Regions from separate parts of the Pseudomonas sp. KH_050 genome, predicted to be linked through region 2. Evidence: riboswitches for the same ligand, from Rfam matches in the RefSeq annotation. Region 2 holds a riboswitch; each other region holds the start of a gene.
The links. A riboswitch is a leader RNA that binds a small molecule or an ion and turns the genes downstream of it on or off. The one in region 2 is predicted to bind cobalamin.

Region 1 (7,608 bases), 2.4 Mb from region 2:
TCAGGCGATACAACACCACACCCGGAGCACCGGCGACGGCAAACCAGAACAAGGCGGCAAACACTGCGTCGCTGCCGTTTTCCAGCACCGATTCGGTGGCGGCCCGGGCGACTTCGGTGGAATCCAGCTCACTGGTCTGGCGGCTGACCAGATAGCCTACTCGCCGCCGCGCTTCATCCAGGTCATCGCTGCGCAGGGCTTGTGCGACCGGTTCGACATGCTCGCCAAGGCTGCGCAGGCCAAGGGCACAATACAGCGCGAGGATTTCCACCAGCCAACCGATATAGGGCAGCCAGGAAAAGGCGGTCACCAACAGCGTCAGCGGCAACACCGCCAGCACCCAGGCGGTGACCCCATGACTGCGCCAGCCACGCCCGCCGGAGTTGAAACGTTGCTCGATGCGATCGGCAAACCGGCCGAACGCCACCAGCGGATGCCAGCGTTTGGGTTCGCCCAGCAGCGCATCCAGCGCAACCGCGGCGACACTCAACAACGCCACACTCATTGACTCACTCCCCAATAATTTTCATACAACAATTCACTCAGCGGACGCGGTTGCGCCCAGCCTTCGAGCACCAGCATCGGTGCCGGATAAAATTCTTTTACTGGCCCCAGGCACAACACCGCCAGTGGTTTGGCCCCCGCCGGCAGACCGAGCAGATCGGCCAGTGCCCGGGGTTCGAACAACGATACCCAGCCCATGCCCAGGCCTTCGGCGCGGGACGCCAGCCAGAGGTTTTGAATGGCGCAGGACAAGGACGCCATGTCCATTTCCGGCAAGGTCCGGCGACCGAAAATATGCCGCTCGCGATCATCCATCAGCGCGGCGACCAGCACTTCGGCGCAGTCGTTGATGCCTTCGACTTTCAACGTCATGAACTCGTCGGAACGCTCGCCCAGCGCCTCGGCGGTGCGCACCCGTTCTTCTTCAACCAGTTGCCGGATCTTGTCGCGTAGCGGGCGATCAGATATGCGGATAAACCGCCACGGCTGCATCAGGCCAACGCTGGGGGCTTGATGGGCGGCTTCGAGCAGGCGTCTGAGCAGTTCAGGTTCTACCGTGCCGCCGCTGAAATGACGCATGTCGCGGCGTTCGCCGATGACTCGGTAGACCGCCGCGCGTTCGTCCGCAGAAAATGCGTTGTCAGTCATGGCCTGACGGTCTCGACATCTGGCGCAAAAAGCGCGGCCACCGCCGAGGGATTGGAAGGAAAATAGAAGTGCACATAAGAGGCGGTCATCCGCCCCTCGCGATACACCGCTTCCGCCCCCCGCCCACCGTTGGGACTCAGGCCACGGGCAATCGGCTCAAGCGCCGTGCTGGTCAGCGAGTGGTGATAGGTGTGGCCGCGCAACGAACCTTCCGGCAGATCAACCGCCTGCAAGGCCAGCGCCGCCAGACGCTTTTGCATCACCGCGTCGCCCGCCAGCAATCCCGCCAGTTGGGCACGCTGGCCCTCGACATCGGTCAGCGAATCGAGCAGATACAACATGCCGCCACACTCGGCCAGCAACGGCTTGCCGGCCGCATGGTGGGCACGGATCGCGGCCAGCATCGTGGCGTTTCCCGCCAGCGCGACATGATGCAGCTCCGGATAGCCGCCCGGCAGGTACACGCTGTCAGCCTCGGGCAGTTCGCGGTCATGGATCGGCGAGAAGAACAACAACTCGGCGCCCATCGCCCGCAGCAGGTCGAGGCTTGCGCCATAGGTAAAGGCAAAGGCTTCATCGCGGGCCACGGCAATCCGTACACCGGCCAGCAACGGCTCGGCGACAACCACCTCAGGCGCGGCGAACCCGACCGCTGGCGGCAGCGCCACTTCGCAACTGCTGGCCAAGGCTTCGGCCGCCGCGTCGAGGCGCAGGTCCAGGTCATTCAATTCGCTGGCCTGCACCAGGCCCAGGTGCCGGCTCGGCAGTTCGATCCCGGTCTCCCGGGACAATGCGCCATACCAGCGCAGGCCTTCGGTCAGGCTGCCTTCGAGTAACTGCGCGTGGCGCAAGGTGCCGACACGGTTGGCCAGCACTCCGGCAAACGGCAGATCCGGCTGATAACGCGCCAGGCCCAGGGCCAGGGCACCGAACGTCTGGGCCATGGCTGTGCCGTCGATCACCGCCAGCACTGGCACGCCGAAGTGCCGCGCCAGGTCGGCGCTTGACGGCGTGCCGTCGAACAGGCCCATGACCCCCTCGATCAGGATCAGGTCTGCTTCGCCCGCCGCTTCCCACAGCAGTCGGCGGCTTTCCTGTTCGCCGACCATCCACATGTCCAGTTGATACACCGGCGCACCACTGGCGCGTTCGAGAATCATCGGGTCGAGAAAATCCGGACCGCACTTGAACACCCGAACCTTGCGTCCCTGATTGCGATGCAAGCGAGCCAGCGCGGCGGTGACGGTGGTCTTGCCCTGACCGGAAGCCGGTGCGGCGATCAATACCGCCGGGCAACGACGTACATCTCTCATACCTGGATACTCACAGCTCGATGCCTTTTTGCGCTTTGATGCCGGCCTGGAACGCGTGTTTGAGCACGCCCATTTCGGTGACGGTGTCGGCCAGGTCAATCATTTCGGGCTTGGCGCCGCGACCGGTGACCAGCACATGCTGCATCGGCGGGCGAGCCTGCAAGTCGCTGAGTACCTGGTCCAGGTCCAGATAACCATGCTTGAGGGCAATGTTCAGCTCATCGAGCACCACCAGGCCAATGGCCGGGTCACGCAACAATTCACGGGAGACGGCCCAGGCCGCTTCGGCCGCCGCGATGTCACGCTGGCGGTCCTGGGTTTCCCAGGTGAAGCCTTCGCCCATGACGTGAAAGCGTACCTGCTCGGGGAAACGTCGAAAGAACAGCTCTTCACCTGTGCTGTTGCGACCCTTGATGAACTGCACCACGCCGCATTGCATGCCGTGGCCCATGGCCCTGGCGAGCATGCCGAAGGCAGAACTGCTCTTGCCTTTGCCGTTGCCGGTCAGGACCAGCAGCAATCCGCACTCGTTGGGTGAGTTGGCGATGCGTTCGTCGATTACCGCTTTTTTACGCAGCATGCGCGCCAGATGGCGTTCGTCACGATCGGGGGAATCAGTCATGGGGCAGCTCTCCGTTGGGGCTGGATAACGGGGGGCAGGAATAGAAATAGACGGCATTAAGCCTGGCATCGCCCACCGTGATGCCGTTGGATGGATCAGGCCGGTCTCCGGGCTCATGAGTGGGTGTATATCCCGGACTGCGCGCCTTCCCGGGTCGACTCGCGACACAGTGGCACCAAGCACAGTCTTGACTCATTTACCGTTGCGGGGGCAGCGCCGGGATCGTTGCCCGCTCTGTAAAAGAACGCGCGCCCACCGGCTTCCCTGTTTCACTCTGTCGACCGGGGTCACAGAGCACCTGAAACAAGTCGCGAAGGTTAGAGGGTTGGGGGTGGAGCGTCAATTAAACCCGGGACGCGAAACCACGATTAGCTGCCGTCGATCATTAAATTGACGTCAATCTTGTGCCACACTGAAAGCAGTGATATCAAACAGCCACAACATTAATATTACAAGAACAAGGGTAAGTAACATGCAAGGCATGACCATCAGCAATCCGAAGCTGGAATTTTTGCGGCCGATGCTTGAGCGCTGGTTTGACTGTATCGATCGCTACAACCAGGTGCGCGGCGATAACGAAGCCCCCTACTGGTTCGACGAGCGAGCCAACATTGGATTGCTCTCGGCGGCCGCCTGGATGGCGCAAATGGTCACACTGGAACAGACCACGACAAAAAAACAGCAGGAAGACGGCGACCGCAACGGGCGCGCCGACCTCTACATCGCCAGCAAGGACGAACGGGCCTATCTCCAGGCGACTCAGCGCTGGCCACGGGTCAATAACCTCAATCTCGCTCAAGCGCTGGCCGAGGTCGTGGGCGATGCGCGCAAGATCAGCTATGCCAGCGACCTGAAGCTCGGCTGCCTGTTCGTCGCGCCACAAAAGGCCCAACAGAGTGCGACCCCGGAAGAACTCCAGGACATGCTCGACGACCTGCAAAAACAACCCGCCTGCGCAGTCGCCTGGTATTTCCCCTACGCCTACCGCAAGTTGCGCAATGAAGCAGGCCACTATCATCCCGGCATCGCCGTGTTGTTCAAAGAAGCTCGCAGCTGACAGGTTGAACCAACCAATAGCCACGCGTCTCTATGAATACATCAGTGCATTGGGGCGGCTTGCTTGTGGCGGATGATGTGGGGACCAAGGTTTGGCGGGCGCCGGCTAAATAGCCGAAGTTGGCAGGAGGACAAATTGTGGCGAGGGAGCTTGCTCCCGCTGGGTCGCGAAGCGGCCCTAAAATCTACAATCGCAGTTTTTCAGGTAGAACGCATCCGCAGATGTTACGACTGTTGCGCCCAAACGCGGACCGGCCGGCGGGAGCACGCTCCCTCGCCACAGGTACGATGTCGCTTCAAAAATTACCGCTTGCGACACAGCGTCAAACCATCGCCCAGCGGCAGCAGCGACAGATCGACCCGCGGGTCTTCCTTCAATGCGCGGTTCAGTGCCTGGATGGCGAGGGTGTCTTCGCTCTCGGGATTGACCTCAAGCACCCGCCCGCTCCACAGCGTGTTATCAAAAATCGCCAGCCCGCCACTTCGCAGCAGACGCAAGGCGCTTTCCAGATAGGCCGGATAGTTGGCCTTGTCAGCATCGATAAAGATCAGGTCGAAACTACCGCCCTGCCCTTGCTGCTCGATCTGCGCCAGGGTTTCCAGCGCCGGTGCCAGGCGCAAGTCAATCCGCTGCGCCATGCCCGCCTCCTGCCAGTAACGGCAAGCGGTGGCGTTGTAATCGCCAGGGATATCGCAACAGATCAGACTGCCGTCATCCGGCAAAGCGGCGGCCATGCACAAGGCGCTGTAACCGGTGAAGGTACCGACTTCCAGCAAGCGTCTGGCGCCGGTCAGCTTGACCAACAACGCGAGGAACTGACCCTGCTCGGGCGCCACTTGCCAGCGGGCCATGGGCAGCGCCTGGGTTTCCTCACGCAAACGGCGCAACAGCGGCGTTTCACGCAGGGAAACATCCAGCAGGTAGCTGTAGAGGGAGTCGTCGAGATTGAGGGTGCGAGCGGTCATGACAACCTCTGCAAAGGTGCAACCTAAGGGTTACGCGCCAGACGCTCCGGCTGCAACACCCGCTTGGCGCTGAGATAGGCTTTCTGCCAATAGGCTTTGGACAGGGTATCGAGTTTCACTGTTCCGCCGGTGGCAGGCGCATGAACAAATCGGCCTTCGCCGACATAGATCCCGGCATGACTGACTTGCGAGCCGCCATTGGTGGCGAAAAATATCAGGTCGCCAGTCTGCAGTGCATTCTGCTCGACATTCTGCGCACGCATGCCGATCATTTCGCGAGTCGTACGCGGCAGAGTGATTCCAGCATCACGATAAACGTAACCGATCAGACCACTGCAATCGAAACCCGAATCCGGCGTATTGCCGCCCCAGCGATAAGGTGTGCCGACCAGGCCCAAGGCTTGGAACAGCACATCTTCAGCCACTGGCGAGAATGCCTGGGAGGGTGCGAACACAGGTGACCGAACCACCGGCGCGGGTGGCGGAGTACGGCTGGCGCAAGCACTGAGCAGTGCCGCGAAAACGAGAAGCGCAAGGCGGGCCGACGTCAACATATGCAGAACAGTCCTGATCTGGATGCGGCTTTCTCTGCCGTGAGGCTGAAAAGAAAACCGCCTACGCAGAACGCAGGCGGTTTGCCATCAACAATAGATCAGGATTCTAGCGGCTACGCGGCAAACTTCAAGTAAGACTTTAAGTTCACCTTACTAAGTGTACGTTTACTTGCGAGCAGTCATCACTGTCGGCGCCATGGCGAGGGCTCGCTTGGCTTCGATGAAGGTTTTGCTCCAGTAGCTGTCGCCCAGTTTGTCGACTCGAACACCACCGCTACGGCGGCTGCTGGAGTGGATGAACTGATCATCTCCCAGGTAGATCCCGGCGTGGCTGACGCGTCCACGGCCATTGGTGCTGAAGAACAGCAGATCACCGGGCTTGAGGTTATTGCGTGCGACCAGAGGAGCGTCCACGTTGATCATTTCGCGAGTAGAGCGCGGCAAGTTCATGCCCGCCTCTTCACGAAACAGGTAACCGATGAAGCCGCTGCAATCGAAGCCTGCTTCGGAGGTGCCGCCGAAACGGTAACGGGTACCGATCAGGGACATGCCACGTTCGAGGATGCTATCGGCCAGGACTGGCAGCTGATAAGGCTTGTTATCGGCAAAATCGGCCAGTTCGGTCAGTTCTTTTTCCGACGCAAGATCATCCAGGTAAACAGTGGACGACTGGGCAGTAACTGCGTTTTTAACCTGTTGTTGTGGCTCTTGCTGGGACACTGGAGAGTGCGCAGCGCAACCCAACAACAGGGTGACGAGTGCGAGAGGCACGAGGGGTGCGAAGCGCTTTAGCATGGGCACAACCGTGGCTGATAGTTTTTGAAGAGGCGAGACTATGCCTTCTATCATCCTCATTTGCAAATTCAATCGATTTGAATGTGACTTTTCAGTTTCTCGTTTCCATCTAAGGCCTAATGCCCCATATAGACGCTTGCGCACCCTGGACCCAGCCTGGGAGCGGGTTTTCTGGCGCCTGAAACTTGTCAAAAATGCTGCGGAGCGCGGTTTTCCAGCCGGTTTATCAGACCGTTTTACCAGCCAAGGGTTTCTTTCAGGAAGGGAATGGTCAGCTTGCGTTGCGCCTGCAGCGAAGCCTGATCGAGACGCTCCAGCAGTTCGAACAATGCACTCATGCTGCGGGTACCGCGCGTCAGGATGAAGTGCCCGACCTCGTCGGTCAGGTGCAGACCGCGACGCGAAGCACGCAGTTGCAGGGCGCGCAGCTTGTCTTCATCGGAGAGCGGGCGCATCTGGAAAATCAACGCCAGGGTCAGGCGTGATTTCAAGTCCGCCAGCTTCACCGGCAGCTCCCGTGGCGAGGTCGAAGCGGCAATCAGCAAACGCCGACCGCTGTCGCGCAAACGGTTGAACAGATGGAACAGCGCCTCTTCCCAGTCCGCCCGCCCCGCTACCGCCTGCAGATCATCCAGACAAACCAGCTCGTATTGCTCAAGGTTGTCGAGGATTTCAATACCGCGATCCAGCAGCTCCGCCAATGGCAAGTACACCGCCGGTTCGCCCAGTTGCTCAAACCGCAAGCACGCGGCTTGCAGCAAGTGCGTACGCCCGACGCCATCCTTGCCCCAAAGGTAGATCAGGCTTTCGGTCCAGCCAGCGTCGGCTTCGCAAAGCCGCTCGACATAGCCGAGTGCAGCGGCATTGGCGCCTGGGTAGTAGTTGATAAAGGTGGCGTCATCACGCAGACGCACACCTAGGGGCAGCTGAATCGGTTTCATGCTGACTGAACAGTTCCAAGGGAACCGTTAGTGGCCTCTGTGTAAAGTTTGCAAAGTTTATACCCGTGACGCCGGACGCACAATGCAGCAGACCATAAGCAAAATCAAAGGTTTGCGTTAACCCAAGGGTTTCAGCGAGGTTTGCCTGACCGTACTTGTGACAGTCCCGGGGACGCCCAAGGCCAACCCGGCATTGCCCCGGGCGGCCT
Region 2 (7,608 bases):
CCTGGAGAAACGCCGAGAAGCCTGCCAGCACCGCCTCATTGGTGTCCAGCTGATTGCGCACGATGCCGGAAATGTTCTGCACGTATTCCGCGAAGCGCGTTTCCCGACGGTGGGTTTCCGACTTCAAGAGCAACCAGGCCGAGAAACCCGTCAGGCCCACAGCCAGGATAATGAAACCCGCGAGAGAACGGCGGCGCTTAGTCAACATCATTCTGGTTTTCCTAACGCGCATAGGGTCCATATTGCCCCTGGCCAGTCACTATCAAGTCAACTGGAGCTTAGTCCCGGACAGCCAGGCTGTTGGTGATCGCTTGAAAATGGATGACCGAAAAAGGCAGAAAACTTTTGCTTCTGGCCGAAACCCCATACGAAAGCTAGCAAAATGCCATGTCAGCGTCCATCGCACACTTCCGCACGTTTCGAATTCTCAGCTGGCACGGGAGCCACAAGGGCTCCCGTGTCTGGCCGGGAGATGGGTCATCCCCATGGTCAGCGCCCTTCAAGCTTGCCCACTACCTCGTCGGTGGTCACCAGATCGTTGGCGATGTAGCGGAAGTTGACCAGTGCACTTGCGTATCCGTCGCCGTCAGGAAGCTTCGGGCCGGCGACGGCGTCACGCACGACGACCACCTCGAAACCGCGCTCCAGGAACTCGCGAAGGTGCGACTCGACGCATAGGTTGGAGGCCATGCCGGCAAGGACGATCTTGTTGATCCGCTGCTTATGCAGCTGCAGCATCAAGTCGTTGCTTTGCGGACCATACAACTTGTGTGGCGATGCGACGATGGTCTTGCCGTCTTCGATGAAGGGTTTGAACTCCTGCATGAAATCGGCGCCCGAGTTACGGAATCCATCCAGCGTCAAGGCGCCCTTGCGATCGAAGAGGCCAAGCTTGTGCTGAACAGTCTCCGCCGGCGCCTCGTACTCCCATTTATGATCGTGTGGATAGTAGTAGTGCGGCGAGATGGCTACGGTTCTTGCGGACTGCTTGAACGCCGCGAAAAGCCGGCGCAGGTTCGGGACCAGATTTTGCTCGGTAACGCTCTGACCGAAGACCGACCAACCTGCACCCTCCGGGCTCATGAAGTCGATCTGCGGGTCGATCACGACCAGAGCGGTTCGACTCAGGTCCCATTGAAAGCTGGAGGCCGGGAGCGCGGGTTTGACCGGATCGGCGTAGGGGTTCTCGGCGGCGAAGCCGATGCCAGGCGCCATCAGGAAGGCCCCCAGCAAGGTGGCGCAGAAGATCATTCTCTTGGGATGGGTTCTGTTGAAAGTCATTTGCGTATCCTCAAAGTGGAAGTGACGCGTCTACGGTACGGCGAGAAGAAGCTACGAAAAGGACGTTTATCCCTGGATTTCAGCCGACTGACGCAGCCGCCTCGAGTGAGGCGGGTGCTTTCGTCCGGCAAGGGCCGAGCCCCGTTGTTGCACCCGTTGACGTTCCAGACAGGGGCGGCGTCTAATGACTCTTCAGCCAGACTTTTGGCGATCAGGCCATGCCGCGTCATGTTTGTTTCCTGGTCTACTCGGGCTTCGTATTGCTGGATCTGAGTGGCCCGCTCGAAGCCTTCTCCAACGCAAATCGTGCTCGCCCTTCGGGCTATCGATTCACGTTCGCTTCGCTTGAGGGCGGATTGATCTGCGCCTCGGGCGGACTGCAGGTCACGACCCAAGCATTGCAAGTTGTCGACCGCCTCGACACGCTCATCATCGTCGGCGCGCCAGCCGTTCCGGTCGGCGACTGGACAGTGCCGATGGCGGCTGCGATCCGGCAGATGTCCTTGCGCTCGCGCCGCACTGCCAGCGTCTGTACCGGCGCTTTCGTGTTAGCCGAGAGCGGCCTGCTCGACGGTCGTGTCGCGACCACGCATTGGAACTACGCGCCGCAATTGCAAGCTCGCTATCCGTCGCTGCGCGTGGACGGAGATCGAATCTGGACCGAGGATGGGGATGTCTGGACGTCCGCAGGCATGTCGGCCGGCATCGACATGGCCCTGGCCATGATCGAACAGGACCTGGGCAAGGAGGTAGCGCGCTCCGTCGCACGCATGCTGGTTGTCTACTATCGGCGGCCAGGTGGTCAGAATCAGTTCTCTTCGCTGCTGGATTTCGACCCTGGCTCAGATCGCATCCGCACGGTGCTGAGCTATGCGCGCGATCATCTGCGTGATGATCTGTCAGTTGAACGCTTGGCAGAAGTCGCGCATATGAGCGTACGCCAGTTTGGCCGCGTGTTCGCGGCATCCATGGGGGTGACGCCGGCGAAAGCTATCGAGCGCCTTCGCATCGAGGCAGCAAGGCCGCTGGTTGAGGACGGGCATCAAACTTTCGAGGGGATCGCCAGGGGCTTCGGATTCGGCGATGCCGATCACATGCTGCGCTGCTTCGTGCGAGTCATTGGGCGGACGCCACAAGATCTGCGCCGCAGCGCTCGCCAGGCCCAAGAAGATGGCCGGACTGGGAGAAAGGCAGACAAATAGTCCGCGATTGCGAAGGCTCGGGGGCTTGATGGTGCGGAGGCTAGCCCACAATTTGATGCGCAAGAGGAAGCACCGATACCGCCAAGAGCCGCTGATGGCCTGCCGGTCGTCTCTTCGGCGTACGTTGGCCCAGCTGGATACAAACGATGGTCACTGAAAATGAAACGGGTGGTCACATGTAACGCAATTACGCACCAGCTACTGGAGCTGTTTGCTCTGGACAATGACAACAGATGACGGCGCTTTTCCTCGATGTGAAGCGTCGTCCATTTCTCAGCGCGAACAGGCATCAAAACAACAACAGCTGACGACAAGTCATCTGCCCCACTCTGTCTCATCCGCCGACATGCCGAACGCCATGCCTGTTTCTTGTGCTTCGGCCCACACGGAACCAATAGATATGTTATAAGATAACCATATCTATCTGCATCTGTCGGTTGTAACCTCCAGAGCTGAACATTCCTTGCTTGCGATCCCTCAATGACCAACGCTACCCATGCCTTCGCCTGCGCCACAACGACCTCTCACCAACGCCTACTGTCCATCGATGCCCTCAGGGGCTTGGTGATTGTCTTCATGCTTCTGGATCACGTCCGCGAGACGTTCTTTCTGCACCGGCAAGTGGCCGATCCGATGAGCATCGACACCACCGAACCTGCGCTGTTTATCAGCCGAACCCTCGCCCACCTGTGCGCCCCGGTGTTCGTGCTGCTCACCGGACTGTCCGCTTACCTGTATGGCGAAAAGCACCAGGGCAAGCGCGAGGTCTCGACGTTCCTGTTCAAGCGCGGTCTGTTCCTGGTGGTGCTGGAATTCACCCTGGTCAACTTCGCCTGGACCTTCCAGTTCCCGCCCAGCGTGATTTACCTGCAGGTGATCTGGGCCATTGGCGTGAGCATGATCGCCCTCGCCTTACTGGTTTGGCTGCCACGGTCGATGCTGTTGGTGCTGGGCGTGGTGATCGTTGCCGGGCATAACCTGCTCGACACGCTGCACTTCCCGGCAGGTTCGGCGATGCACGTGCCATGGGCCATTCTGCATGATCGCGGCTGGATCGAGTTCGCCGGCAACCTGCGTCTGCGCACCTCCTATCCAGTGCTGCCGTGGATCGGTGTGATTTCCCTGGGCTATTGCATCGGCCCTTGGTTCGCTCGTTCTGCATCCGCCGCCGTGCGTCAGCGCTATCTGCTACTGGCGGGTGCCGGCGCGTTGATCGGCTTCGTTACGCTGCGCCTGGTCAATGGTTATGGGGAAGCGCATTGGATGACGTATGACAGCACCGCACAAACCCTGATGAGTTTCTTCAATATCACCAAGTACCCGCCTTCGCTGCTCTTCCTCGCATTGACCCTGGGCCTGGGCCTGTTGCTGCTGCTCGGCTTCGAACGCGCCCGGCAACGCAAATGGATCAGCAGGCTGGCGGTATTGGGGGCGGCGCCAATGTTCTTCTACCTCCTGCACCTGTACCTACTGAAAGTGCTGTATCTGGTGGGCGCGGCACTGTTCGGTTTAAACCAGGGCAGCTACTTCGGCTTCGATGGCATAGGGGCGGTGTGGCTGACTGCGGTGCTGCTGGCCTGCGCGCTTTACTCGCCGGTGCGCTGGTTCGCAGCGCTGAAAGCCCGTCGTCGCGATATCGCCTGGCTCAAATACTTCTGAAGCGCCCGCAGGCTCCCCCTGGGCGGCAGGATCGACTACCATGCCGCCGCCGGTTTCCACATGGGATTAATAGGGAATCCGTGATGCTGACACAGCATCAAACGGAACTGCCCCCGCAACTGTAGGTGCTGAGCCTGCTCCTGAACTGCCACTGGGATCACTCCCGGGAAGGCTGGAGCCAGGCGCCGACGCATCAGTCAGGAGACCTGCCGGCCAAGCAAATCACTAACCGGCGGGGTGTCCGGGAAGTACATCCTTGCCGCGTGCGTCACTCAGATGACCGGCCTTGCACTGCTGTTGCGGCAGCGTTCGCTGATGTGTTTCCAGACTGTGCACCTCTGCTCCGTGTACGTTTCAAATGGAGATTGCGTCATGCTGCCCCGCTTTGCCACCCTCATCACCGGCTTGAGTCTTTGCGCCCTCGCCGATGCGGCCCCGACCCACTATCCCCTGGCGGTAGAGAACTGCGGCAGCGTGCTGACCTTCCAGCACGCACCAGGCCGTGCCGTGACCATCGGCCAGGCCGGCACCGAAATGCTCTATGCCCTGGGGCTGGGCGACAAAATGGTCGGCACCTCGTTGTGGTTCAACGATGTCCTGGCAAAGTACCAGGCTCAGAACGACACGATCGAACGCCTGGCCGATAACGATCCGAGTTTCGAGGCGGTGATCGGTAAACGTCCGGAGCTGGTGGCGGTGGAACTGGAATGGATGGTTGGCCCGCAAGGCGTGGTGGGTACTCGCGAGCAGTTTCACGAGCTGAAGATCCCGACTTACCTGATGCCCTCCGACTGCGAAGCCAAGGACAACCTGGTCGGCGCCGATGGCACACGCCTGGAGCCGTTCCGCATCGACAGCCTCTACAAGAGCATCAGCCAATTGGCCGAGATCTTCGATGTCCAGGACAGTGGCCAGCGGCTGAACGCAGAACTCAAGGCAAGCCTGGCGAAGTCCAGTGCCACCCTGCGGGACAAGGATCTGAAGCACACCAGCGCGCTGTTCTGGTTCTCCAGTGCCGAGCTGGATATCGACCCTTATGTCGCCGGTCGCAAGGGCGTCCCCGATTTCATGCTCGACACCCTGGGCGTGCGCAACGTGGTGGAGTCCGATGAGGAATGGCCGACCCTAGGCTGGGAAACCATCGCCAAGGCCAACCCGACCTTCCTGGTCATCGCGCGCATGGATCGCCGTCGCTTCCCGGCTGACGATTACCAGAAGAAGCTGGAGTTTCTGCGAAACGACCCGGTGACGCGGAACATGGACGCAGTCAAAAACAATCGCATCGTCATCCTCGACGCGCTTGCCATGCAGGCCAGCCTGCGGATGTTCGACGGCCTTGAGACGCTGGCGACGGCCATCAATGGCTACGATCTGCCGAAATGACGGGGAGTCTGATTCGCACGCTGCTGGCATTCCTGACGCTGTTGCTTGCCGTGGTCGCAGGCGTGGCCATCGGAGAAACACCGATCGAGCCAGGCGTGGTGCTGCAAGTGCTTGCCAACAAACTATGGGCCGCCGGCCATGTGCTCGACCCGATCGACGAAGGCATCGTATGGAATTATCGCCTGACCCGTGCGCTGGTCGCGGCGGCCTGCGGCGCGGGCCTGGCCACCTGCGGGGTGATCCTGCAGTCGCTGCTGCGCAACCCATTGGCCGATCCTTATCTGCTCGGTATTAGCGCAGGAGCGTCGACGGGCGCGGTACTGGTGGCATTGCTGGGCGTGGGGGCCGGTGCGATTTCGCTGTCGGCCGGAGCCTTTGCCGGGGCCATTGCAGCCTTCGCCCTGGTGATCCTGCTGGCCCGTGCCAGCGGGTCATCCCGCGGCACCGGGCAGATCATCCTGGCGGGGATCGCCGGTTCGCAGCTGTTCAATGCGCTCACGGCCTTTCTGATCACCCGGTCGGCCAGTTCCGAACAGGCTCGCGGGATCATGTTCTGGCTGCTGGGCAACCTCAGCGGTGTGCGCTGGCCATCGGTGTGGCTGGCCGTCCCGATCGCATTGGCCGGTCTTGCGGTTTGCCTGTGGCACCGGCGGGCGCTGGATGCCTTCACCTTTGGCGCCGACTCTGCGGCCTCGCTCGGCATCCCGGTACGCAGGGTGCAGTTTTTGCTGATCAGCTGCGCGGCGCTGGTGACGGCGGTGATGGTCTCGATTGTCGGTTCCATCGGTTTCGTCGGGCTGGTCATTCCCCATGCCGCACGGCTGCTGCTGGGCACCCGGCATGCTCACCTGCTGCCAGCCAGCGCGCTGGGCGGGGCACTGTTTCTGATCGCCGCCGACGTTCTTTCCCGCACGCTGATCAAAGGCCAGGTGATCCCTGTCGGGGTGATCACCGCACTGGTCGGCGCCCCGGTATTCGCGCTGATCCTGATAGGCCGGAGGAACACCCGATGAGCGCCGCCACGCCCTTGACCGGCGACTGCGTATTGAGCTGCTCAGGCCTTGGTTTCAATGTCCGCGACATTGAACTGCTGCACGACATCAACCTGGATATTCGTCGCGGCGAGACCCTTGGCATCGTCGGGCCAAATGGCTCGGGAAAATCCACGCTGCTCAAACTGCTCGCCGGTTTGCGCGTGCCCACTCGAGGTGAAGCCCGCCTGGACGGACAACGCCTCAAGGATCTTCCTCGCCGGACGATCGCGCAAAGGCTCGCGGTCGTCGAACAACAGGCCGACACCGACGATGCGATCAGTGTGTTCGATGCCGTCGCCTTGGGCCGAACGCCTTGGCTGTCGGCGTTGAGCCCGTGGTCGAGCCAGGACGATGAGATCGTCCGGCAGGCCTTGTCTGACGTCGATGCGGCGCACCTGGGCAACCGCACCTGGCGCAGCCTCTCGGGTGGCGAACGTCAGCGCGTGCACATTGCCCGAGCCTTGGCCCAGCGCCCGCAGATCCTGTTGCTGGATGAACCCACCAATCACCTGGATATCCAGCATCAGCTGGCAATTTTACAGGTTGTGCAGGCATTGCCAGTGACGACGCTGATTGCCCTGCACGACCTCAACCAGGCACTCACGTGCGATCGTTTAGCGGTACTGGAACGAGGGCGCCTGGTGGCCCTCGGCACGCCGCTCAAGGTGCTGACCCCACAACGCCTGCAGGACACATTCGGCGTGCAGGCGCACTACCTGATCGACCCTTTCGACGGAGCGCACATTCTGCGATTTCGTTGCTCTTGATTCGTTTTACGGACATCTCGACATGCGTATTTCAGCCCTGGCCTGTATGGCATCCAGTGCATCCCGCTCAGCCATCCTGGTCGCCCTGGCCAGCCCGCTCGCTCTGGCCGATTCGGCCCAGACGCAAGCCAACGGGCTTATCGAAGACAGTCGCTGGAGCGTGCTCAATCGCACGGTCTACGACAATCGCGAGTACCGTAACGGTGCTCGCAACAACGGCGCGCGCAATGCCTACAAGCCGCGTGCCGAGCGCAATGGCTATGCCGAGGAATGGGCCTACGG
Region 3 (7,608 bases), 1.3 Mb from region 2:
GCCCGTCGAGTTCCGGCAAGGCGATATGCATCGCCAGATCTCGCGGCCCAAGGCCCTGCTCGCTGGCGCGCCAACCAGGTTCGTTGTCCTGGGCGCAGATCGCCTGGATCACCGGAATATTGCGCCGGAACGGTCGCAGGTGCGGTGCCTCAGGGCTGGACTGGGCAAAACCGGTAGTGTTCAGAATCACCGAGGCTGAGACTTCATCCAGCAAGTCCTCGACGACCGTCAGGCAGCCGGGTTCTTTCAGACTGGCCAGGGCAATCGGCAACGGGTTAAGCCCTGCCGCCTGCAAACGCTGGCAAAAGACATCGATGAACGCGGTGTTCGCCGCTTGCAGGTGCGAGCGATAGAACAACACCGCCGCCACCGGCCGATCGGCGTGCCAATCAGCCTGCCAGTCGCTGAGTACGGCGGGGCTTTTGTACGGATGGTATATCGCCGTGCGCGGCAGGATTTGTGGTTCAGCCCATGGGTACTCGCGACCCAGCCAGCGACTGGCGAGGCAGCGATACAGGTCCAGCGCATTGCCCATGCCGCCCTGGCGCAAGTAGTGCCACAGTCGATCACGATCTTCGACGGCCACCGTGCTCAGGTCGCTCAACTCAGGGTCGGGGCGATCATCGCCCGGCACCAGAATCAGCTGTACGCCCTGCCCGGCCAGTTGCACCAGCCGCTCCACGCCGTATCGCCAATAGCCGATCCCGCCATGCAGCGAGATCAGGATAATTTTCGCGTGGCGCAGTACTTCATCGACATACACGTCGACCGAGGCGTGGTTCTGCACCTGCATCGGGTTGGCCAGGCGCAGGCTCGGATAGTCCTCCGGCAACTGCTGCGCAGCTTCGGCGAGCAGCGCCAGGCTGGAATCGCCGCTGCACAGGATCACCAGCTCGGCGGGGGTTTGGCCAAGGTCGGCAATGTTGTCATCCGAGACGAAACCGCCGGGTTGGGTCCTGAGCAGATGCATGGATCAGACGCTGAGCGCGGCGCGCAATTGCGCTTCGATCAACGCCGCGTCCAGCTGCTGGCCAATCAGCACCAGCTGGGTCGCACGCGATTCTTCGGCGCGCCAGGCGCGGTCAAAGTGTTTGTCGAAACGGGTACCCACGCCCTGGATCAGCAAGCGCATCGGCTTGTTCGGCACCGCGGCGAAACCTTTGACCCGCAGGATCCCGTGCTCGACCACCAGTTGCGTCAGGGCGTCCAGCAGCAGGCTTTCGTCGGCTTGCGGCAGTTCGATGGAGATGGAATCGAAGGCGTCATGGTCGTGATCAGCGTGGTCATCACCCTCGTGGTGATGGTCATGGTGGCTGTGACGACTGTCGATGTGTTCTTCAGAACCGGCCCCCAGGCCGATCAACACGTCCAGTGGCACACGACCGCTGCTGGCTTCGATGACTTTTACCGCCGGCGGCAGTTCTTCGGCGACTTCCAGGCGCACACGGGCCAGGTCTTCAGGGCTGATCAAGTCAGCCTTGTTGAGGATCACCAGGTCGGCGCTGGCCAGTTGGTCAGCAAACAGCTCGTGCAGTGGCGACTCGTGGTCCAGGTTCGGATCGAGCTTGCGCTGGGCATCGACTTGATCCGGGAACGCGGCGAAGGTGCCGGCGGCCACGGCCGGGCTGTCGACCACGGTAATCACCGCATCGACGGTGCAGGCGCTGCGGATTTCCGGCCACTGGAAGGCCTGCACCAGTGGTTTGGGCAGGGCCAGGCCGGAAGTTTCAATGAGGATGTGGTCCAGGTCCGCGCGGCGGGCAACCAGCTCGCGCATCACCGGGAAGAACTCTTCCTGGACCGTGCAGCACAGGCAACCGTTGGCCAGTTCATAGACCCGGCCGCTGGCTTCTTCTTCGGTGCAACCGATGGAACATTGCTTGAGGATCTCGCCGTCGATGCCCAGCTCGCCGAATTCATTGACGATGACCGCGATGCGCCGACCCTGAGCATTATCGAGCATGTGCCGCAGCAAGGTGGTTTTACCCGAGCCGAGGAAGCCGGTAACGATGGTGACGGGAAGTTTGGCCAGTGTTTTCATCGGATGCCCTTTGGCAAGGTGGCGGGCATACGGGACGACTTGACCGCGCGCGCAAGCGCAGAAGATTTCGCCACCGGATCACCCCGCCCGGTTGTAGTGAGAATCGGGTACGAGGCAGGTCTCCTGGCTGACGGTGTGCCAGTCGTTCGACTGGCGAGTTCTGCGCCTTCCCGCGCCTACAGACAGCTGGCGCAGTGGCGTGGCAGAAAACCTCACCGTTCACAGTTGCGGGGGCAGCCGCGGCATTGACCGCGTTCCCTTCTTAGCTTCGGCTCGAATGCCGAAGAACCTCGAAAGCGCAAGGCTACGCATCGCATCGGGGCGGGTCAATGTTCATCGGTGATTGGGATCCCCTGCACAATCTTCAAGTGAGAACCCTTGCCAATTGACGCCCATCCCCCGCCCATGCTCTCCTACACGCCTTGTTACGGGTGCCCTTCACAGGGTGAAACGGGAAACCGGTGAGTCATGTGCTTTACTCAAGCCTTGATCAGTCCGGTGCTGCCCCCGCAACGGTAAGCGAGCGAAGAATCAGATCCACTGTGCCAGCAGTTCGGCATGGGAAGGTGATTCTTGCAGGTTCGGGCGCCAGCCCTGCCCCTCGCGAGTCCGGAGACCGGCCCGCAATACATAGATCAAAAACCCGCGGTGGGCGGGCGCTGTTCGGACCTCTGCGTGCCTGTCTCGCGGGGTTTTCACGCGCTCGATTCACCCGCTGACACACCAGAGGGAAGCGCCATGTCGATTATCAGCAGCACTCGCCACGCAGGCACCGCCAGCACCACATCCACCCTGAGCCAACGCTTGGTTGCCGCTATCGGTGCATCGATTTTCGGCGCGTGCCTGGTGTACTTCGCCGGTTTCTCGCACATTGAAGCCGTGCACAATGCCGCCCACGATACCCGTCACAGCTCCGCCTTTCCGTGCCATTGAGACCTGCCGACATGATCAAGCGTATTGCGCAAACCGCAGGTTTCACCGGGCTGCTCGCGGCCCTGTTGCTGACCCTGCTGCAAAGTTTCTGGGTTGCGCCGCTGATTCTCCAGGCGGAAACCTACGAAAATGCCCCAGCGGCCGAAGTACATGAACATACTGAAGGCGCTGTTGCCGCTCATACCCACGACGCCGAAGCCTGGGCGCCGGAAGACGGCTGGCAGCGCGTGCTGTCGACCACCGGTGGCAATCTGGTGGTAGCCGTCGGTTTCGCCCTGATGCTCGCCGGCCTCTATACCTTGCGCAGCCCGAGCCGTACCTCTCAGGGCTTGCTCTGGGGCCTGGCCGGTTACGCGACCTTCTGCCTGGCGCCGACCCTGGGCCTGCCGCCCGAGCTGCCTGGCACTGCCGCAGCCGACCTGGCGCAACGGCAGATCTGGTGGATCGGGACCGCGGCGTCCACCGCCGTCGGCATCGCGCTGATCGTGTTCGGCAAGCATTGGGCGCTGAAGGTTCTCGGCGTGGCAACTCTGGCGGTACCACACATCATTGGCGCACCACAGCCGCAGGTGCATTCGATGCTCGCACCCGAAGCGCTCGAAGCCCAATTCAAAATCGCCTCGCAACTGACCAACGCGGCGTTCTGGCTGGCCCTGGGCCTGATCAGCGCCTGGTTGTTTCGGCGCAACAGCGCAGGTCAGTAACGCTCATGACCGAGACCAGCACAGCACCGACCCTGGTGGTCGGACTGGGCTGCCAGCGTGGCTGCCCTGCCAGCACGCTGCGGGCGCTGCTCGACCAGGCGTTGCAGGCCCATCACATCGAGCTTCGAACGATCCGGGCCCTGGCCAGTATCGATCTGAAACGCGATGAGCCGGGCCTGCTCGAACTGGCGGAACAACTGGCGCTGCCGCTGACGCTGTTCAACAGCACGCAGCTCGCCATTCATGAGCCAGACCTCAGCCATCACTCGCAGATCGCCTTTGAGCGCACCGGCTGCTATGGCGTGGCCGAAAGCGCGGCCCTGGCACTGGTCGAACAACTGGCGCAAACCCCGGCCAGGCTGCTGATCCTGCGACAAAAATATGGCCAGGCGACCCTTGCATTAGCCTCTTCGGCTTAAAATCCCGATAATCCCCGCCCTTGATCATGAGCAATCTTCATCTGAAGCATTGCCGACACGACTTTGCACAGGAGACCGGCATGACCGTCTACTTTATCGGCGCAGGTCCCGGCGACCCGGAACTGATCACCGTCAAAGGCCAGCGGCTGATTCGCAGCTGCCCGGTGATTATCTATGCCGGCTCGCTGGTGCCCGCGGCCGTGCTGGAAGGTCACCAGGCCGAACAGGTGGTCAACAGCGCCGAGCTGCACCTGGAACAGATCGTCGAACTGATGAAAAACGCCCATGGCAAAGGCCAGGACGTGGCCCGGGTGCATTCCGGTGATCCGAGCCTGTACGGCGCGATTGGCGAGCAGATTCGCTATTTGCGCGAGCTCGATATTCCCTTTGAAATCATCCCCGGCGTGACAGCCACGGCGGCCTGCGCTGCGCTGTTGGGCGTGGAGCTGACGTTGCCGGACGTTTCCCAGAGCGTGATTCTGACCCGTTATGCCGACAAAACCGCGATGCCGGCCGGGGAAGAACTCGCCAGCCTGGCGCAGCATGGGGCGACCATGGCGATTCATCTGGGGGTCAATCACCTGGAGAAAATCATCGCCGAGCTGCTCCCGCATTACGGCGCGGACTGCCCGATCGCGGTGATTCATCGCGCCACCTGGCCGGATCAGGACTGGGTGGTCGGGACGTTGGCAGACATTGCGCAAAAGGTCCAAGCCAAGGGATTTCGCCGTACGGCGCTGATTTTGGCAGGGCGAGTGCTGGCCAGTGACAACTTCAGCGAGTCGTCGCTGTATCGCGCCGGGCATGCGCATTTGTACAGGCCCTAGATCAAAAGATCGTCCGAACGCGGCCCGAACCTGCGGCAGCTCCTACCCGGACCGAGTACACCCACGATGGCGCGGGCAAACAAAGATCCCGTAGGAGCTGCCGCAGGCTGCGATCTTTTTGGCCCCCCCAAAAAAACCCCTCACTACCCATAAAAAAACGGCGCTCACGGGCGCCGTTTTTTCTGATTGCAGCGAACGCCTTAGTAGTAGGCGTTTTCTTTCTGCGTGTGGTCGGTGACGTCGCGCACACCCTTGAGCTCGGGAATACGCTCGAGCAGCGTGCGCTCGATGCCTTCGCGCAGAGTGACATCGGCCTGGCCGCAGCCCTGGCAACCGCCACCGAATTTCAGCACGGCGATACCGTCGTCAACCACATCGATCAGGCTGACCTGACCGCCGTGGCTGGCCAGCCCCGGGTTGATTTCGGTTTGCAGGTAATAGTTGATGCGCTCGTTGATCGGGCTGTCAGCGTTGACCATCGGTACTTTGGCGTTTGGCGCCTTGATGGTCAGTTGGCCACCCATGCGATCGGTGGCGTAATCCACCACGGCATCGTCCAGGAAGGCTTCGCTGAAGGAATCGATATAAGCGGTGAAGCTTTTGAGCCCCAGCGCGGTATCTTCCGGTTTTTCCTCGCCCGGCTTGCAGTAGGCAATGCAGGTTTCGGCGTACTGGGTGCCAGGCTGGGTGATAAAGACGCGGATGCCAATCCCCGGGGTGTTCTGCTTGGACAGCAGATCAGCCAGATAATCGTGGGCGGCGTCGGTAATGGTTATGGCGGTCATGGAGACTCCTCACAGGCTTGGACGCAGTTTACGCCAATCATCGCCCCGGACAAAGTCCTAGTGTTTAGGTCGGGAAAGAACCGCTCCTACACTGGATCGCAGGCACCTCTAAATTCCGCGCATCAAAGATTCTCGTAGCGGTTCATGTCCAGCACGCCCGCTTCCACCGGCTCGGTCTCGCGGATGTACTGGCTCAGGTCATGAAAATACTGCCAGAACTGCGGATGACTGCGACGAATCCCCCAACGCTCGACGATTTTCTCGAGCCCGTCAGCGTCCCCGGCCTGCTCCATCCGTGCCACAAAGTCAGGCACCTGCCCGGCAGGAATGTTGAAGATGAAGTTCGGATAGCTGCTCAGTACCCCCGGATAGATCGTCAAGGTATCCAGCCCCGGCTGATAGCGCAGGGATTCGCCAAGCATGAACGCCACGTTGCTGTGGGCGCGATTGCGCAGCAGGCTGTAGACCTCGCGCTTGCCGCTTTGGGTCTCGATGCGCAGCAGCGTGGCTTCCGGTAGCTGGTCGATCACCCTGAGCCCTGCGGCCGGGCGCGAAGCCAGACGGCTCAAGCTCTGTTCCGCTTCCTGCAGGGCCGGATCGATATTCGGCCGGGAGCAATAGGCCCCGCCACAGCGGTTGATCGGGTCAGGCCTGGCGTTCAGATCGCCGTAGCGAACCAGCAACTGGTTGACGAAGTCCCGCTTCGGATCCTGTTCAGCCAGATTCAATGCCGTGGGCTGGTCGTTGTCGATGGACTCATAGTCCAGCCACATCTTGAACTTGCCACTGTTCTGGTACCAATCGTCGAGGTAGGCATCCCGGGAATCGGCCGGCATCAGGCGCAGGAAGTTCTGCTCGGCGCCGTTGCGAATCAGGTCGAAGTACAGGCGGGTCTGCGCCTGGTGGGAAACGTTGCCGAACACATCGAAGTTGACCGCCAACTGGTAATAGGTACGCTCCAACAACGGGTAGTCGAACAGCCACAGGGTTTGCGGCACGTCACCGATCAGGCCTTTGTTCACCGAGGCGCTGTCGAAGTGCCGGAAGATGCTCAGCAACGCGTTGTCATTGCCGGCCCACAGGGTCGACCAGCTCGGTGCCGGCGTATCGGCGTAGCTGTCCCGGCGCAAGATTTCATACTCGTTGCGCTTGTCCCGATAGTCGTGCCACAGGCTCAGGATGCTGCCGACATCATCATTCTGCCCTGGCATTGCCAGCAACGGCGTTGCCTGCCCACGGTAGTTGGGATCGGTGATGTACAAGTCATGTTCCGGCGCCTGGAACATGGCCCAGAAGTTGTCGCGAATCACGTCGGTGGCGATCTGTCCCCGGCATACCGGGCCGCGGATAAAGGTCCGCACAAAGTATTCGGCGTTATCGAGCATAAATTGATAACGCGCCTGCGCCGGTATCGCCTCGAAGGTTTCGAATGGATTGGCCCGGCGCTCCGGCCCGTAACCCGGCAGCGCATTGACCTGCCAGTTACCGCTGTAGAACAGAGTCTTGATCCGCGCCAGTTTCGCCGCGCTCAATGGGTAGGTGATGTGAGTCTTGTGGACGATCACGCCCTGTACTGGCCACAAGCGGTAATAGATTTGAGTGCCGGGGTCGTCATTTGGACGACGGGTAGCGATCAGGTCGATCGGTTGTCCCGGCGGCGTGCGCGAGCGCACCCATTGGAAGAAATGCCCCGGCTCCCCCTCCTTGAAGTAAATATGCGCGAGGAACCAGTGTTCGAACAGCCAACGGCCGACCAGGCTTTGCCGGGCGCCAGGGGCATTGAGCAGGCTTTCCCACTGAACGATCTGCAATGTTTCTTTGGCACTGGGGGCCAGGCCTTGCTCATCGATCGGCGCACCGGATGCCAGCCAGCGTTGCAGGGTTTGGTACTGCTGATCG

Region 1: it holds a riboswitch for cobalamin, as region 2 does, so the genes downstream of both, cobO (cob(I)yrinic acid a,c-diamide adenosyltransferase) here and AC3IUA_RS18175 (ABC transporter substrate-binding protein) in region 2, are expected to answer to the same signal.
Region 3: it holds a riboswitch for cobalamin, as region 2 does, so the genes downstream of both, AC3IUA_RS12250 (CbtB domain-containing protein) here and AC3IUA_RS18175 (ABC transporter substrate-binding protein) in region 2, are expected to answer to the same signal.

Annotation. Positions count from the first base shown of each region.
Region 1 is NZ_CM174478.1:1,629,910-1,637,517, reverse strand. Features, by position in the region: gene cbiB (adenosylcobinamide-phosphate synthase CbiB) at 1-505, opposite strand, end outside; gene bluB (5,6-dimethylbenzimidazole synthase) at 502-1,152, opposite strand; gene AC3IUA_RS07525 (cobyrinic acid a,c-diamide synthase CobB) at 1,149-2,465, opposite strand; gene cobO (cob(I)yrinic acid a,c-diamide adenosyltransferase) at 2,476-3,087, opposite strand; cobalamin riboswitch at 3,169-3,404, opposite strand; gene AC3IUA_RS07515 (hypothetical protein) at 3,560-4,144, shown strand; gene AC3IUA_RS07510 (class I SAM-dependent methyltransferase) at 4,447-5,109, opposite strand; gene AC3IUA_RS07505 (C40 family peptidase) at 5,133-5,663, opposite strand; gene AC3IUA_RS07500 (C40 family peptidase) at 5,829-6,458, opposite strand; gene hda (DnaA regulatory inactivator Hda) at 6,695-7,399, opposite strand.
Region 2 is NZ_CM174478.1:4,002,908-4,010,515, forward strand. Features, by position in the region: gene AC3IUA_RS18155 (diguanylate cyclase domain-containing protein) at 1-208, opposite strand, end outside; gene AC3IUA_RS18160 (cysteine hydrolase family protein) at 490-1,281, opposite strand; gene AC3IUA_RS18165 (GlxA family transcriptional regulator) at 1,500-2,483, shown strand; gene AC3IUA_RS18170 (acetyltransferase domain-containing protein) at 2,964-4,142, shown strand; cobalamin riboswitch at 4,176-4,370, shown strand; gene AC3IUA_RS18175 (ABC transporter substrate-binding protein) at 4,515-5,525, shown strand; gene AC3IUA_RS18180 (FecCD family ABC transporter permease) at 5,522-6,538, shown strand; gene AC3IUA_RS18185 (ABC transporter ATP-binding protein) at 6,535-7,326, shown strand; gene AC3IUA_RS18190 (OprD family porin) at 7,373-7,608, shown strand, end outside.
Region 3 is NZ_CM174478.1:2,655,605-2,663,212, reverse strand. Features, by position in the region: gene cobN (cobaltochelatase subunit CobN) at 1-970, opposite strand, end outside; gene cobW (cobalamin biosynthesis protein CobW) at 974-2,041, opposite strand; cobalamin riboswitch at 2,138-2,349, opposite strand; cobalamin riboswitch at 2,454-2,680, shown strand; gene AC3IUA_RS12250 (CbtB domain-containing protein) at 2,780-2,974, shown strand; gene AC3IUA_RS12245 (CbtA family protein) at 2,986-3,678, shown strand; gene AC3IUA_RS12240 (cobalamin biosynthesis protein) at 3,684-4,097, shown strand; gene cobM (precorrin-4 C(11)-methyltransferase) at 4,178-4,924, shown strand; gene nfuA (Fe-S biogenesis protein NfuA) at 5,125-5,709, opposite strand; gene AC3IUA_RS12225 (fatty acid cis/trans isomerase) at 5,832-7,608, opposite strand, start outside.